DNA from 2 places in the Citrobacter sp. GW821-FHT02E08 genome. Region 2 is predicted to be linked to the other one. Evidence: predicted binding sites of a transcription regulator. Region 2 holds the regulator's gene; the other holds the start of a gene.
What was found. Region 2 encodes LexA, which represses DNA repair genes until DNA is damaged. Its sites were predicted from a motif close to TNCTGTATGTACATACAGNA; they were not measured.
Positions count from the first base shown of each region.

Region 1 (7,335 bases), on a different contig from region 2:
AGGCTTCTTCCACCGGACCATCAATGAACGCCTGCTCTTCAGCCGTTAAATGAGGCTGTGGATAGTTGTGCAGTTTCTTCCAGTCGGGTTTGCCCTGGAATAAATCGCCTTCCCACCAGGTCGTACCCGCGTCGATAGCTTCTTTCTCGGTGCGTGACATTGGCGGCATGACTTTACGAAAACCGCGAAACACCGGGGCAGAAATCATCGATTTACGCATCGGCGTAAAGTTAAACGGTACGAGGATAATGGCCAGAGGAACCAGCAGCCAGACTGACCACAGGCCAGCGACGCCAAGCGCGGCTGTCCAGGCGAGCAGGATAAGACTGCTGAGAAATAAGCTTACGCGGTGATAGAACAGTACACCGAGCAGAACAACTGTTGCGAGAATACTCAAAATCATCATAACGAAAAGCTCCCTTTCTTGTAGGAGGTCTGACCACTTGTGATGATATGGTTGTAGTGGATGTCATTTCTTTTAGCAATATGCTTACAAAATAATTACAACAAAGCTCACATTGTTGCCGTTTTCTCCGGCACAAAAAATCAAAAGACAGGGGGCTTCCGGTGGCCTGGACTTCTCGCTTTCTGTGGTATCCGGTACACTGCATCCTGTCATTTACATTTATGCTGAAGGATATCCTCATGTACCAGGATCTTATTCGTAACGAACTGAACGAAGCGGCGGAAACGCTGGCTAATTTTTTAAAAGATGATGCCAATATTCACGCCATTCAGCGCGCAGCGGTCCTGCTGGCAGACAGTTTCAAAGCGGGCGGCAAGGTACTTTCCTGTGGTAACGGCGGCTCCCATTGCGATGCCATGCATTTTGCGGAAGAGTTGACCGGTCGTTATCGTGAAAACCGTCCGGGTTATCCGGCCATTGCTATTTCAGATGTCAGCCATATCTCCTGCGTCAGTAACGATTTTGGTTACGATTATATCTTCTCCCGCTACGTTGAAGCCGTTGGGCGCGAAGGTGACGTTCTGCTGGGGATCTCCACGTCAGGAAATTCAGGCAACGTGATCAAAGCAATTGCTGCGGCGCGTGAAAAGGGAATGAAAGTCATCACCCTGACCGGTAAAGACGGCGGAAAAATGGCGGACAGTGCGGATATCGAAATCCGCGTACCGCATTTTGGCTATGCTGATCGTATCCAGGAAATCCATATCAAAGTTATCCATATCCTGATTCAGTTAATTGAAAAAGAGATGGTTAAGTAAATCTTCGCTGGGGGCGTTGCGCCCCCGCTGTTGTGGAGGTGAAGTATGTGCGAACTGCTCGGGATGAGCGCCAATGTGCCCACCGATATCTGTTTTAGTTTCACCGGGCTGGTGCAGCGTGGTGGAGGAACCGGGCCGCATAAAGACGGCTGGGGAATTACCTTCTATGAGGGTAAAGGCTGTCGCACTTTCAAAGATCCGCAACCCAGCTTTAATTCTCCCATTGCGAAACTGGTGCAGGACTACCCGATTAAATCGTGTTCCGTGATTGCGCATATTCGTCAGGCGAATCGTGGGGAAGTGGCGCTGGAAAATACCCATCCCTTTACGCGTGAGTTATGGGGACGAAACTGGAGTTACGCCCACAACGGACAACTCACCGGGTATAAATCTCTGGAGACCGGCAATTTCCGTCCTATCGGCGAAACTGACAGCGAAAAGGCGTTTTGCTGGCTGTTACACAAACTGACCGCCCGCTACCCGCGCACGCCGGGCAATATGACATCAGTCTTTAAATATATTGCCACGCTGGCAGAGGAATTACGCGAGAAGGGTGTTTTTAACATGCTGCTGTCTGACGGGCGCTATGTGATGGCGTTCTGCTCAACGAATTTGTACTGGATCACGCGTCGTGCGCCGTTTGGCGTGGCGACATTGCTGGATCAGGACGTTGAGATCGACTTTAGCTCGGAAACCACACCCAATGATGTGGTCACCGTGATTGCCACCCAACCGCTGACAGGGAATGAAGCCTGGCAAAAGATCATGCCAGGCGAATGGCGATTATTTTGTCTCGGGGAGCGTGTAGTTTGACGCCAGTTGCGGCTGAACCACTTCGTGACTCAACGGCTTGCTGACCACGTAACGGCCACCGGTAACTGAAATAGTCGGTGGTTTACGGGTCTGTTCAAAGTAATCGTATCCCGGTTTTAGCTGCGACCAGAAATCTTTGTAATAAGAGTACTTATGGCGCTCCATGTTTGCATCGGTCATGCGGAACGGGTAAATACTGACCTGAACGCTGGACTGGCCAAAGACCAGCGCGCCGGTAACAAACTGGAAAATCTCATCGATACCGTTATCGGTCATGGCATAACAGCCGACGGAAACGCAGGCACCGTGAATCATCAGATATTTCCCTTCATACCCGTGAGCACGGTCATAAGCATTGGGGAAACCGATATTGATGGCTTTGTAGAAGCGGCTGTCGGGCTTGAGCTGACTGCGTTGAACGCTGTAGAAGCCTTCAGGACTTTTGAAATCGCCCTGGCGTTGTTTCGGGCCTAACCCACCGGAATAGTTGCAAATTTTGTAGCTGTCGAGCAATTGATACTGCTCGCCCATCTTGACGTAGAGATCAAGGGTGCGCTCTTCTTTGAAGATCTGAATATAGACCGGCGACCCCATCAACTGTTGCTTATACTCTTTGCTGACTGGCATGGTCGGGCTGCTGCTGCTCAGCAAACCGGCGAATGAGACGCACGGAATCAAAAGCATCGCAATAAACAATGCGATTTTACGCATACTGCTTTTTCCTTGATAAAACGGTTACACATGCCAGAACGGCAAAAGAGTCCCCAAATCGGACTAATCTGGATTTGGAGCGCTCACATTAGCATCACTGAAGTTTTTCGCAAGTCTCTCGTGTTGCGTTTACAATTTAGTGTTTCTTTATATAAGACACGGCAGGAAAGTTCAGTCGGAAACGGACGGATTTACTCTCTTTTTATTGCACATTAATACTGTATACTTAAACAGTAATGTGCGGGGGAGAGGAAGATGCGCAAAATCATACATGTCGATATGGACTGCTTTTTTGCGGCGGTTGAAATGCGCGACAACCCCGCACTGCGCGATATTCCGGTTGCTATTGGCGGCAGTCGCGAGCGCCGGGGAGTGATCAGCACCGCGAACTATCCGGCGCGAAAATTTGGTGTGCGTAGCGCCATGCCCACGGGAATGGCGCTTAAACTGTGCCCTCATCTCACGTTATTGCCGGGGCGCTATGAGGCTTATAAAGAGGCCTCTCGCCAAATTCAGGCGATTTTCTCGCGTTATACCTCGTTGATCGAACCGCTTTCGCTGGATGAAGCCTATCTGGATGTTACCGATAGTACTCACTGTCAGGGGTCTGCCACGCTGATTGCCCAGGAGATCCGTCAGACGATCTTTAACGAGCTGCAATTGACGGCCTCTGCGGGAATTGCCCCAGTGAAATTCCTGGCAAAAATCGCCTCCGATCTCAATAAACCGAACGGGCAATATGTCATTGCTCCCGCCGATGTGTCTGCGTTTATCAAAACGTTACCGCTGGCAAAAATTCCGGGAGTGGGGAAGGTGTCTGCCGCCAAACTGGAGTCGATGGGGCTACGCACCTGTGAGGATGTGCAGCGCTACGATCTGGCGATATTACTCAAACGTTTTGGCAAGTTTGGTCGGGTGCTGTGGGAGCGCAGTCAGGGCATTGATGAGCGGGATGTGAACAATGAACGGCTACGTAAATCGGTCGGCGTTGAGCGTACGCTGGCGGAAGATATTCATGAATGGGCCGAGTGCGAGGCGATCATTGAACGACTGTATCCTGAACTCGAACGACGTCTGGCAAAGGTAAAGCCGGATTTGCTCATCGCCCGCCAGGGCATCAAATTAAAGTTTAATGATTTTCAGCAGACCACCCAGGAACATGTCTGGCCCCGGTTAACGAAAGAAGACCTGATCGCCACCGCCAGAAAAACCTGGGACGAACGTCGGGGAGGGCGCGGCGTCCGGTTAGTCGGATTGCACGTGACACTGCTGGATCCACAACTGGAAAGACAACTGCTACTGGGGCTTTAACCATGACGATGGACGTATACATTCGGGAATATCAACCTGATGATTTCGATGCGCTGTGCGAGATTTTTCTCAGTGCTATCAGAGAGGGAGCCAGTCAGGATTACTCGCCGGAACAGATCGCCGCGTGGGCGCAAATTGATGAAATTGTCTGGCACCGGAAACTGCGGCAATCGGAGGGGCTGGTGGCGGTTTGCCGACAGAGAATTGTGGGGTTTCTCACGGCCAGACAGGATTACATAGACCTGCTATTTGTCTTGCCGAGTGCACAACGCCTGGGGGTGGCGACCAGCCTGCTTCACCATCTGGAACAACGGCATCCTGACACGGCTTTTTGGGTCGAAGCCAGCATCACCGCAAGACCCTTTTTTCTTGGGCAAGGTTATCAGGTCGTCAAAGAGCAACAGGTTGAGGCGAGAGGGGCGGTTTTTACCAATTTCGTTATGCGAAAAGCCGAGATGTGAAAATTGCCCGGTAAGCTGAACCTACCGGGCAGGAGAGCAACTTATTTGGCCGGAATTGCTTTCAGCAGTTCAGTCAGCAGGGTCCAGTAATGGCCTACGCTTTCGATATGAACCTGTTCATCCGGGGAGTGCGGACCGGTAATGGTCGGCCCAATAGAAACCATGTCCATCTCCGGGTACGGCTTCTTAAACAGACCGCATTCCAGACCGGCGTGGATGATCTGGATGTTCGGCGTCTTGTTAAACAGACGCTGATAGGTTTCACGCACGAGGTGCATGACCGGGGAGTTGGCATCCGGCTGCCAGCCTGGGTAACCGCCTTTCGCCTGCGTTTTCGCGCCAGCCAGCTTGCCCAGAGAATCCAGCATGCTCACCACGTAGTCTTTACCGCTGTCGATCAGCGAGCGGATCAGACAGTGGATTTCCACGTTGTCGTCGGTCATGGTGACCACACCCACGTTCAGGGAGGTTTCGACGACGCCTTTCGCCACGTCGGAATTACGGATCACGCCGTTTGGCGTGGCGTTCAACAGGCGGATGAAGTCATCGCGAGAGGATGTGGTCAACGCCGCTTTCTCGTTGGCAACGGCATCCAGCAGAACAACCAGATTTTTCTCTTTTGCCGCCAGTTCGTTTTTCAGGATTTCCTGATAAGTGTTCGCCAGGGCTTTCAGGGCGTCGACTTTATCAGCGGCAACGGCAACGGTAGCAAAGGCTTCACGCGGGATAGCGTTACGCAGAGTACCGCCGTTGAAATCCACCAGGCGCAGATCTAACTCTTCAGCATGGCCCGCCAGGAAACGAACCAGCAGTTTGTTGGCATTACCCAAACCGACGTGGATTTCGCCGCCAGAGTGGCCGCCTTTCAGCCCTTTCAGGGTCAGTTTGAAGCTTTCGAAACCTGCGGGAACCGCTTCACGGGTCAGTGGCAGGTTAGAGGTGAAGTCGATACCACCGGCACATCCCATGTAGATCTCACCTTCTTCTTCGGAGTCGGTGTTGATCAGAATGTCTGCCTGCAGCCAATTTGCCTGGAGGCCAAATGCGCCATCCATACCCGCTTCTTCGGTCATGGTCAGCAGCACTTCCAGCGGGCCGTGAACGACGCTATCGTCAGCGAGCACCGCCAGAGCGGACGCCATACCAATGCCGTTATCTGCCCCAAGCGTCGTGCCGCGCGCTTTCACCCATTCGCCGTCGATATACGGCTGGATAGGATCTTTGGCGAAGTCGTGTACGGTGTCGTTGTTTTTCTGCGGCACCATATCGAGATGCGCCTGCAGGACGACCGGCTTGCGGTTTTCCATACCTGCGGTAGCAGGTTTGCGAATCAGGATATTCCCGACCTGGTCGCGCTCTACGTGGAAACCTTTCTCGTTTGCCCAGCCGACAATGTGCTCAGCGAGTTGTTCTTCATGATAAGAAGGATGAGGAATTGAACAAATTTTTGCAAAAATATCCCACAACGGTTGTGGAGATAATTGAGACAGTTCAGACACGATGAGTCTCCTTGGCGATGTCCTGCGAAACTTTCTTGCAGGCCACAGGGTTAGCAGAATATAAAACACCACAAGTCAGGCTTGCGAGATGCAATTGAGAATACCACTTTATCCGGCGGCGGGTAGTAGAAAGCACGTAAAAGAGGGGCGGATTCCGCTAAACACTGGTTTTTAGCGCGTCAGATCTCTATAATCTCGCGCAACCTATTTCCCCCTCGAACACTTTTTAAGCCGTAGATACACAGGCTGGGACACTTCACATGAGCGAAAAATACGTCGTCACCTGGGACATGTTGCAGATTCACGCACGCAAACTGGCAAGCCGCCTGCTGCCTTCTGAACAATGGAAAGGCATTATTGCCGTTAGCCGTGGTGGTCTGGTACCGGGCGCATTGTTGGCACGTGAGTTGGGTATTCGCCATGTCGATACCGTTTGCATTTCCAGCTATGACCACGACAACCAGCGCGAGCTGAAAGTGGTGAAACGTGCGGAAGGCGACGGCGAAGGTTTCATCGTGATCGATGACCTGGTCGATACCGGCGGCACCGCCGTGGCGATCCGTGAAATGTATCCTAAGGCACATTTTGTCACCATCTTCGCGAAACCGGCTGGTCGTCCGCTGGTGAACGATTATGTTGTTGATATTCCTCAGGATACCTGGATTGAGCAACCGTGGGATATGGGCGTCGTGTTCATTCCGCCGATTTCCGGTCGCTAATCTCTGAAATTTTCAACGCCCGGTTATGCCGGGCGTTGTTCTTTTTACTCACACACGCGTTACAATAGGCCTCAGTAAGTACCTATGGAGGCTGCACGAATGTCACAGGCTAACCTCAGCGAAACCCTGTTTAAACCCCGCTTCAAACACCCTGAAACGTCCACGCTTGTCCGTCGATTCAATAACGGAACGTCATCGCCTGTGCAGTCCACGCTGGATGGTAAAACCATTCCACACTGGTATCGCATGGTTAACCGTCTGATGTGGATCTGGCGCGGTGTCGACCCCCGTGAAATCCTTGAAGTGCAGGCCCGCATTGTCATGAGTGAGGCCGAGCGGACAGACAAAGAGTTGTACGACACGGTCATTGGCTATCGTGGCGGTAACTGGATCTATGAATGGGCAAAACAGGCCATGGAGTGGCAGCAGAAGGCCAGCCAGGAGCAAGACGCGCAACTCAGCGGCCGCCACTGGTTACATGCAGCCACCTTATACAGCATTGCCGCCTATCCGCATTTGAAAGGCGACGATCTGGCGGAGCAGGCACAGACTCTGGCGAACCGTGCCTACGAAGAGGCGGCGCAACGATTACCCGGT
Region 1 is NZ_JBWKVL010000016.1:66,106-73,440, reverse strand. It holds gene fadE (acyl-CoA dehydrogenase FadE) at 1-406, opposite strand, end outside; gene lpcA (D-sedoheptulose 7-phosphate isomerase) at 646-1,224, shown strand; gene AC07UY_RS18310 (class II glutamine amidotransferase) at 1,270-2,037, shown strand; gene dpaA (peptidoglycan meso-diaminopimelic acid protein amidase) at 2,008-2,748, opposite strand; gene dinB (DNA polymerase IV) at 3,004-4,059, shown strand; gene AC07UY_RS18295 (GNAT family N-acetyltransferase) at 4,068-4,520, shown strand; gene pepD (cytosol nonspecific dipeptidase) at 4,562-6,019, opposite strand; gene gpt (xanthine phosphoribosyltransferase) at 6,280-6,738, shown strand; gene frsA (esterase FrsA) at 6,838-7,335, shown strand, end outside.
Region 1: dinB (DNA polymerase IV) is a predicted target of LexA. The motif match lies at 2,965-2,984, and genes of this name have one in related genera.

Region 2 (7,335 bases):
GAGATAAAGAGTGGGTCGAAAGATTACCATATAAGTAGACCCTAACGATACGTTCTGGAGGAAGCATGGCAACACGAATTGAATTTCACAAGCATGGTGGCCCTGACGTACTAAAGGTGGTGGACTTTATGCCCGCAGACCCGGCAGAGAACGAAATCCAGGTCGAAAATAAAGCCATTGGCATTAACTACATTGATACCTATATTCGTAGTGGTCTGTACCCGCCCCCGTCATTACCCAGTGGATTAGGCACAGAAGCGGCGGGGATTGTCAGTAAAGTCGGCAGCAACGTCAAACACCTCAAAGCAGGCGACCGCGTCGTTTATGCCCAGTCAGCGCTCGGAGCCTACAGTTCTGTGCACAATGTCCCTGCCGATAAAGCCGCCATTTTACCGAACGCTATCTCTTTCGAGCAGGCGGCGGCCTCTTTCCTCAAAGGCTTAACCGTCTTTTATCTGCTGCGCAAAACCTATGAAATCAAACCCGATGAGCCTTTTTTATTTCATGCTGCCGCAGGCGGCGTAGGGCTGATTGCCTGTCAGTGGGCGAAAGCGCTGGGCGCTAAACTTATCGGTACGGTTGGCAACGCGCAAAAAGCGCAACGGGCTTTGCAGGCGGGAGCCTGGCAGGTGATCAACTACCGTGAAGAAAACATTGTCGATCGGGTCAAAGAGATCACCGGCGGCAAAAAAGTGCAGGTCGTTTACGACTCAGTTGGCAAAGATACATGGGAAGCTTCGCTGGATTGTCTGCAACGTCGTGGACTGATGGTCAGTTTTGGCAACGCGTCAGGACCGGTCACCGGTGTGAACTTAGGTATCCTGAATCAGAAAGGCTCGCTGTATACGACCCGCCCTTCTCTGCAAGGGTATATCACCAATCGTGATGAACTCACTGAGGCCAGTAATGAACTGTTCTCGCTGATTGCCAGCGGCGTTATTAAGGTCGATGTGGCAGAGGATCAGAAGTATGCGCTGAAAGATGCACAGCGCGCGCATCAGGCGCTGGAGAGCAGAACGACGCAGGGTTCGAGCCTGCTAATTCCATAATGGTGTAGAAAGAAATTGGGCTTCCACATGGGAAGCCCTTTCTTTTTTTAGTTCGGCTGTATGTAGGGTACAGCTCGATGAATTCGTTAGACGCGCAATAGTGACAGATTTGATAATCAATTCCTAATGGGTTCTAAGAGCAAAGTTTCAGGTTGTGACCCATCCCTCACATCTTTAGTAACGCCAACGGTTATTGCGCTGATATTGTGGGATTTTCGGTGCTTTTATCGCCTTAATGACCCACACTACCGCAATGGCCAGTAACAGCCAGGGCAGCAGTTTAAACATCAGCGTAAACAGTCCCCCCAAAAACATCACCACCGTCGCCACGACCAACGCGGCGAGAACGCCCAACAGGGAAACCCCCGTCGCCATCAACATGATGAAAAATCCAATGACAAACAGTAGTTCCAGCATGATGCTCTCCCCTAATGAAAACTGCACAGATCATTACAAGAAACATGCCAAAAAGTAACACGTTGATTTTAAATAAAAACGCCCCGCAACATTGTGCAGGGCGTGGTGAATTTGACCAGGTTTTAGTGAAAAATTAACGCTTATCCGCCACTAGCTTCAGCGCGTGCTCCAGCACGTTGATATCGGCACCGGCTTTATGGGCATTTTCGCTCAGGTAGCGACGCCACTGACGCGCACCGGGAATGCCCTGGAACAGACCCAGCATGTGACGGGTGATATGGCCCAGGTAGGTGCCGTTACTGAGTTCGTGTTCAATGTACGGGTACATCGCACGCACCACCGCCACCGGATCGGCATCGGCCGTCGTCGCACCAAAAATCTCACGGTCGACAGAAGCCAGAATACCCGGATTTTGGTAGGCTTCGCGCCCGACCATCACGCCGTCCATGTGCTGCAGATGCGCTTTCGCATCCTCCAGCGATTTAATGCCGCCGTTGATCGACATCGTCAGATGCGGAAAATCACGCTTCAATTGGTAGACACGCGGGTAATCCAGCGACGGGATCTCCCGGTTTTCTTTCGGGCTAAGGCCAGAAAGCCAGGCTTTGCGCGCGTGGATGATAAACATCTCGCACTCGCCTTGACCTGCAACCGTCGTGATGAAATCGCAGAGAAATTCGTAGCTGTCCTGATCGTCAATGCCGATACGGGTTTTGACCGTCACCGGAATCGACACCACATCACGCATAGCCTTCACGCAGTCCGCCACCAGTTGCGCATTGCCCATCAGACAGGCGCCGAACATGCCGTTTTGTACGCGGTCGGAAGGACAACCCACGTTGAGATTGATTTCATCATAACCGCGCTCTTGTGCCAGCTTCGCACACTGCGCCAGAGCCGCAGGGTCGCTACCGCCCAGTTGCAGCGCGATCGGATGCTCTTCGTCGCTGTACGCCAGATAATCGCCCTTGCCATGAATGATCGCACCGGTCGTGACCATTTCGGTATAGAGCAGCGTCTGGCGGGAGAGCAAGCGCAAGAAATAGCGGCAATGTCTGTCCGTCCAGTCGAGCATCGGCGCGATAGAAAAACGATGGGCAGGAAAAACGGGGGACGAAGTTTCTGGCATGGCGATTAATTAAGCATTCTGAAAAAGGGGCGCTACTATAGCATAAAGCAAAACCAGAGAGGCAAGACCGCACGCAGATGGCTGCATTGCGTGTGAGCCGGGCCGACGGCGCAGACCGTCCCAGCCCGATGCTCAACGACGAAGAACGGTACTATTTTCGCCCTGGTTTTCCGTCGTGCGGGCCAAAAAACTGCGGCGGATGGTCAACCCAGCGGTCTTCTCGTGTGGCGGCATACACCGGATTAATCGGGTAATAGATGCGATTGTGTTTTTTATTCGCCTCCCCGACGACAAGCAGGCGAACCTCTGCGCTGGTGTTATTGATAAAGGTGTGACACACCCCGGTTCCCGCCGGAAAACCAACGCTGTCTCCGGGTTCTAATTTCCACAGATAGCCGTTTATCCAGACTTCGGGATAACCTTCCAGCACATAAATGAACTCCTCTTCGTCGCTTTCCGCATGCGGATAGGAGGTACGGCGACCCGGCGGGAGGCGTTCATGGTGAATGCCAAGCCGACGCAGTCCGAGCGTTCGCGCCAGCGGCGCGCCGATGGAAAATAGCTCATCGCTATCAGGATAGGTAGAGTCATCAGCGCCTTCTGCGTCGCGCCAGTGACGAATGCAATCAGGTCTTTTCATTTTGGTTTTCCAGTGTGCAATGGGTCAGGTATAGCACACGGTGGGGGATCTCGGTGTTTTAAGAAGAACATGATAAAGTAAGGGATTAACGTTTCACGTACTCCGGGGTGCCAAATGGAAAAGACCACAACACAAGACCTATTGGCGCAAGCTGAGAAAATCTGTGCGCAGCGCAATGTGCGACTCACTCCTCAGCGCCTCGAAGTGTTGCGTTTGATGAGCCTGCAACAAGGGGCCATCAGCGCCTATGACCTGTTGGATCTGCTACGTGAAACAGAGCCGCAGGCCAAGCCGCCTACGGTGTATCGTGCGCTTGATTTTTTGCTCGAGCAAGGCTTTGTGCACAAGGTCGAATCCACCAATAGCTATGTGCTCTGCCATCTGTTCGATCAGCCAACCCACAGTTCAGCCATGTTCATTTGTGACCGGTGCGGCGTGGTAAAAGAAGAAAGCGCCGAGGGCGTGGAAGATATTATGCATACGCTGGCGGCAAAAATGGGTTTTGCCCTGCGTCATAACGTAATTGAAGCACACGGATTATGCCCGGCGTGCGTCGAAGTTGAAGCGTGTCGCCATCCAGAAGAGTGCCAGCACGATCATTCGATTCTGGTGAAGAAAAAACCGCGTTAAGCGGGTTGGGCGGCAAAACCGCCCAATGGACTGTACATCCTTGTACTTTCGGGTCACCGCGGCTGATTACCAGCGGTATTTATTACGCGTTTCCCAGTCGCTCACTTCCTTTTCCGCCTTGTCTCTGGCGTAACCGTAACGTTCCTGGACCTTACCGACCAACTGGTCGCGCTTACCTTCAATGACCGTCATATCATCATCGGTCAGCTTGCCCCATTGCTCTTTCACTTTCCCTTTGAACTGTTTCCAGTTACCGCTGACTTCGTCTTTATTCATCATCGAGTCCTCATGATTAGTGGTGATTAGCGATATTGCTTCGCCCAAATACACTACGTTTTCTGCTGGACGTGAGATTAATTGTAGTCAGTGATCCCATGTTCATTTTGATATTCGGAACTTTTAACCATCACGCTCGGGCAAACCAGGTTCCATGCCGCCAGTGACGTCGCCAGATCCAGGCCAACGAGAGTCCACGAAGCGCCAGAAAAACGGCTAACGCCAGCCACAGCCCATGATTACCGAGCCAGGGCAACGCACACAGCGTGAGGGCAAATCCCAGCGCCGCAACGGCCATACTGTTGCGCATTTCCGCCGCACGCGTCGCCCCGATAAACATGCCATCCAGCAAATAACACCAGACACCGATTAACGGCAACACCACCTGCCAGATAAGGTAGCGATCGGCCAAAAGTTGAATTTGCGGCAACGATGTTAGCAACGCGATGATCTGCTCGCCCGCCAGGGCATAAACGAGGGCAAACAGCAGCGCCACAATCCCTGACTGCCGACATGCAGCACGCCAGACATCCAGCAACTGGCTGCCGTCACGTGCGCCATACGCCTGCCCGGAATGCGCTTCGACAGCATAAGCAAATCCATCAAGGGCATAGGCGGTAAAGGTCAGCAGGGTCATCAGAACAGCGTTCACCGCAATGATGTCGCTGCCCAGTCGCGCCCCGAGAACCGTGATCGCACCAAAGCACAGTTGCAACAGCAACGAACGCAGCATGATATCCCGGTTAAGTGCCAGCAAACGGCGGAAATTCCCCCGCCAGGCCTGTTTCAGCATCGTGGATGACACGCCGCGCAGTGTAAGCACTTTGCGCACCATCATCAGCCCAAGCAACAACGTGGCATATTCTGCAATCACCGTCGCCAGCGCTGCGCCCTGCACGTTCATATGCAAACCCATCACCAGCCACAGATCGAGCACAATATTGAGAACGTTGCCGACAACCAGCAGGATCACCGGTGCGCGGGCATACTGAACGCCCAGCAGCCAGCCCAGCAGCACCAGGTTCGCCAGCGATGCCGGAGCGCTCAGCCAGCGGATCTCCAGAAAACGTCGCGCCTGCACCAACACCGCTTCATTTCCACCGACGATATGCAATGCAAGATCGATGACTGGCGTGCGGAACAACGCGATCAAAGCTCCCGCCCCCAACGCCAGAATCAGTGGCTGCACCAGCGCGCGTGCCAGCGCCTGGGGATTTTTGGCACCAAACGCCTGAGCCGTCAGCCCGGTGGTGCTCATGCGTAAGAAAAGCAACAGCATGAAGAGAAAGCTGGTTGCCGTTGCGCCCACGGCAACACCGCCCAGATAAACAGGGCTGTCCAGATGCCCGATGACCGCAGTATCCACCAGTCCCAGCAAAGGAACGGTGATATTGGAGAAAATCATCGGTAACGCGAGACGCCAGAGTGCTTTGTCGGAAGAGGTAAAGAAAGGCATGCAGGAAAGCCTGAGAAGGAGTTAAAACAAACAGTGGCGCGAGATGCGCCACTGTATCAAAACAATATTACAACCACTCACCGTTACGGATGACGCCGACTGCCAGCCCTTCAATCGTGAAGTTTTGCTCGCGCAGGTCAACCACAATCGGTTTGAATTCACTATTTTCTGGCAGAAGTTCGATTTTATTGCCCTGTTTTTTCAGGCGCTTAACCGTGACTTCATCGTCGATACGCGCCACCACGACCTGGCCGTTACGCACGTCCTGGGTTTTGTGTACCGCCAGCAAATCACCGTCCATAATCCCAATATCTTTCATCGACATACCGCTGACGCGCAGCAGGAAATCGGCATTAGGTTTAAACAGCGACGGGTCGACCTGATAGTGGCCTTCAATATGCTGCTGTGCCAGAAGGGGTTCCCCTGCCGCCACGCGACCTACTAAAGGCAGACCCTCTTCTTCTTCCACCAGCAGGCGGATACCGCGAGAGGCACCGGAGACAATTTCAATGACCCCTTTACGTGCCAGCGCTTTCAGGTGTTCTTCAGCCGCATTTGGGGAACGGAACCCCAAACGCTGCGCGATCTCCGCACGCGTCGGTGGCATACCTGTCTGGCTGATGTGATCCCGAATAAGATCGAACACCTCTTGCTGCCTGGCCGTTAACGCTTTCATTCCGCCCCCTGGGTGTATATACAGTTATGCTGTGAGTATATACAGTTAAAGGCGATTTTGGAACCACAAGCGGCACAAAAAACAAGAGATTTATCGGATTATGGAAGCCTTATCTAAAATGCGACCACAGCAGGATTCCCCAGGTGATCATCGCGACAAAGATCGACAGCAATACTGCCGCTGACCCCATATCTTTCGCCCGCCCGGAAAGCTCATGGTGTTCAGAGCCAACACGGTCAACCACCGCCTCAATCGCGCTGTTGAGGATTTCCACTATCATCACCAGCATGACAGAACCAATCAACAAAACACGCGTGATGGCATCCACATCCAGCCAGCAGGCAATCGCCACGCCCAACAGCACAGCAACACTTTCCTGACGAAATGCCGCTTCATGAATCCATGCAGCACGAAAACCTTTCCAGGAATAACCAGCAGCTTTAATAATTCGGGTGAGTCCAGTGGTATTATTAGCCATCAAAAGAACCTTTTTGCATTATCAGCGTCAATGACATTATATCGTTAACCCACAAAATTCGGGTTACAGCGGCGCGAAGTATGACGGGATACACCAGAAATTCGCTAGACTTTCTGATATCCTTGCAGCGCATTTGCATTATTAACCAGAGGCTTTACATCGTTTATGTCTGGCTGGCCACGAATTTACTACAAATTACTGAATTTACCATTAACCGTACTGGTAAAAAGCAAGTCTATTCCGGCGGAACCCGCTCCGGAATTGGGGCTCGATACATCTCGTCCCATTATGTACGTTTTACCGTACAACTCAAAAGCAGACTTGCTGACGCTGCGTGCCCAATGCCTGGCGCACGATCTCCCCGACCCGTTAGAGCCGCTGGAGATCGACGGAACTCTGCTGCCGCGTTATGTGTTTATTCACGGCGGCCCGCGCGTATTCACCTACTACACGCCGAAAGAAGAGTCGATCAAACTCTTTCACAATTACCTCGACCTTCACCGCAGTAATCCAGATCTGGATGTACAGATGGTGCCGGTATCGGTGATGTTCGGCCGCTCTCCGGGGCGTGAAAAGGGTGAGGT
Region 2 is NZ_JBWKVL010000012.1:37,766-45,100, reverse strand. It holds gene AC07UY_RS15525 (quinone oxidoreductase) at 66-1,049, shown strand; gene pspG (envelope stress response protein PspG) at 1,224-1,466, opposite strand; gene dusA (tRNA dihydrouridine(20/20a) synthase DusA) at 1,600-2,595, opposite strand; gene AC07UY_RS15510 (cupin domain-containing protein) at 2,747-3,235, opposite strand; gene zur (zinc uptake transcriptional repressor Zur) at 3,350-3,865, shown strand; gene AC07UY_RS15500 (CsbD family protein) at 3,932-4,141, opposite strand; gene dinF (MATE family efflux transporter DinF) at 4,272-5,597, opposite strand; gene lexA (transcriptional repressor LexA) at 5,665-6,273, opposite strand; gene AC07UY_RS15485 (diacylglycerol kinase) at 6,383-6,751, opposite strand; gene plsB (glycerol-3-phosphate 1-O-acyltransferase PlsB) at 6,917-7,335, shown strand, end outside.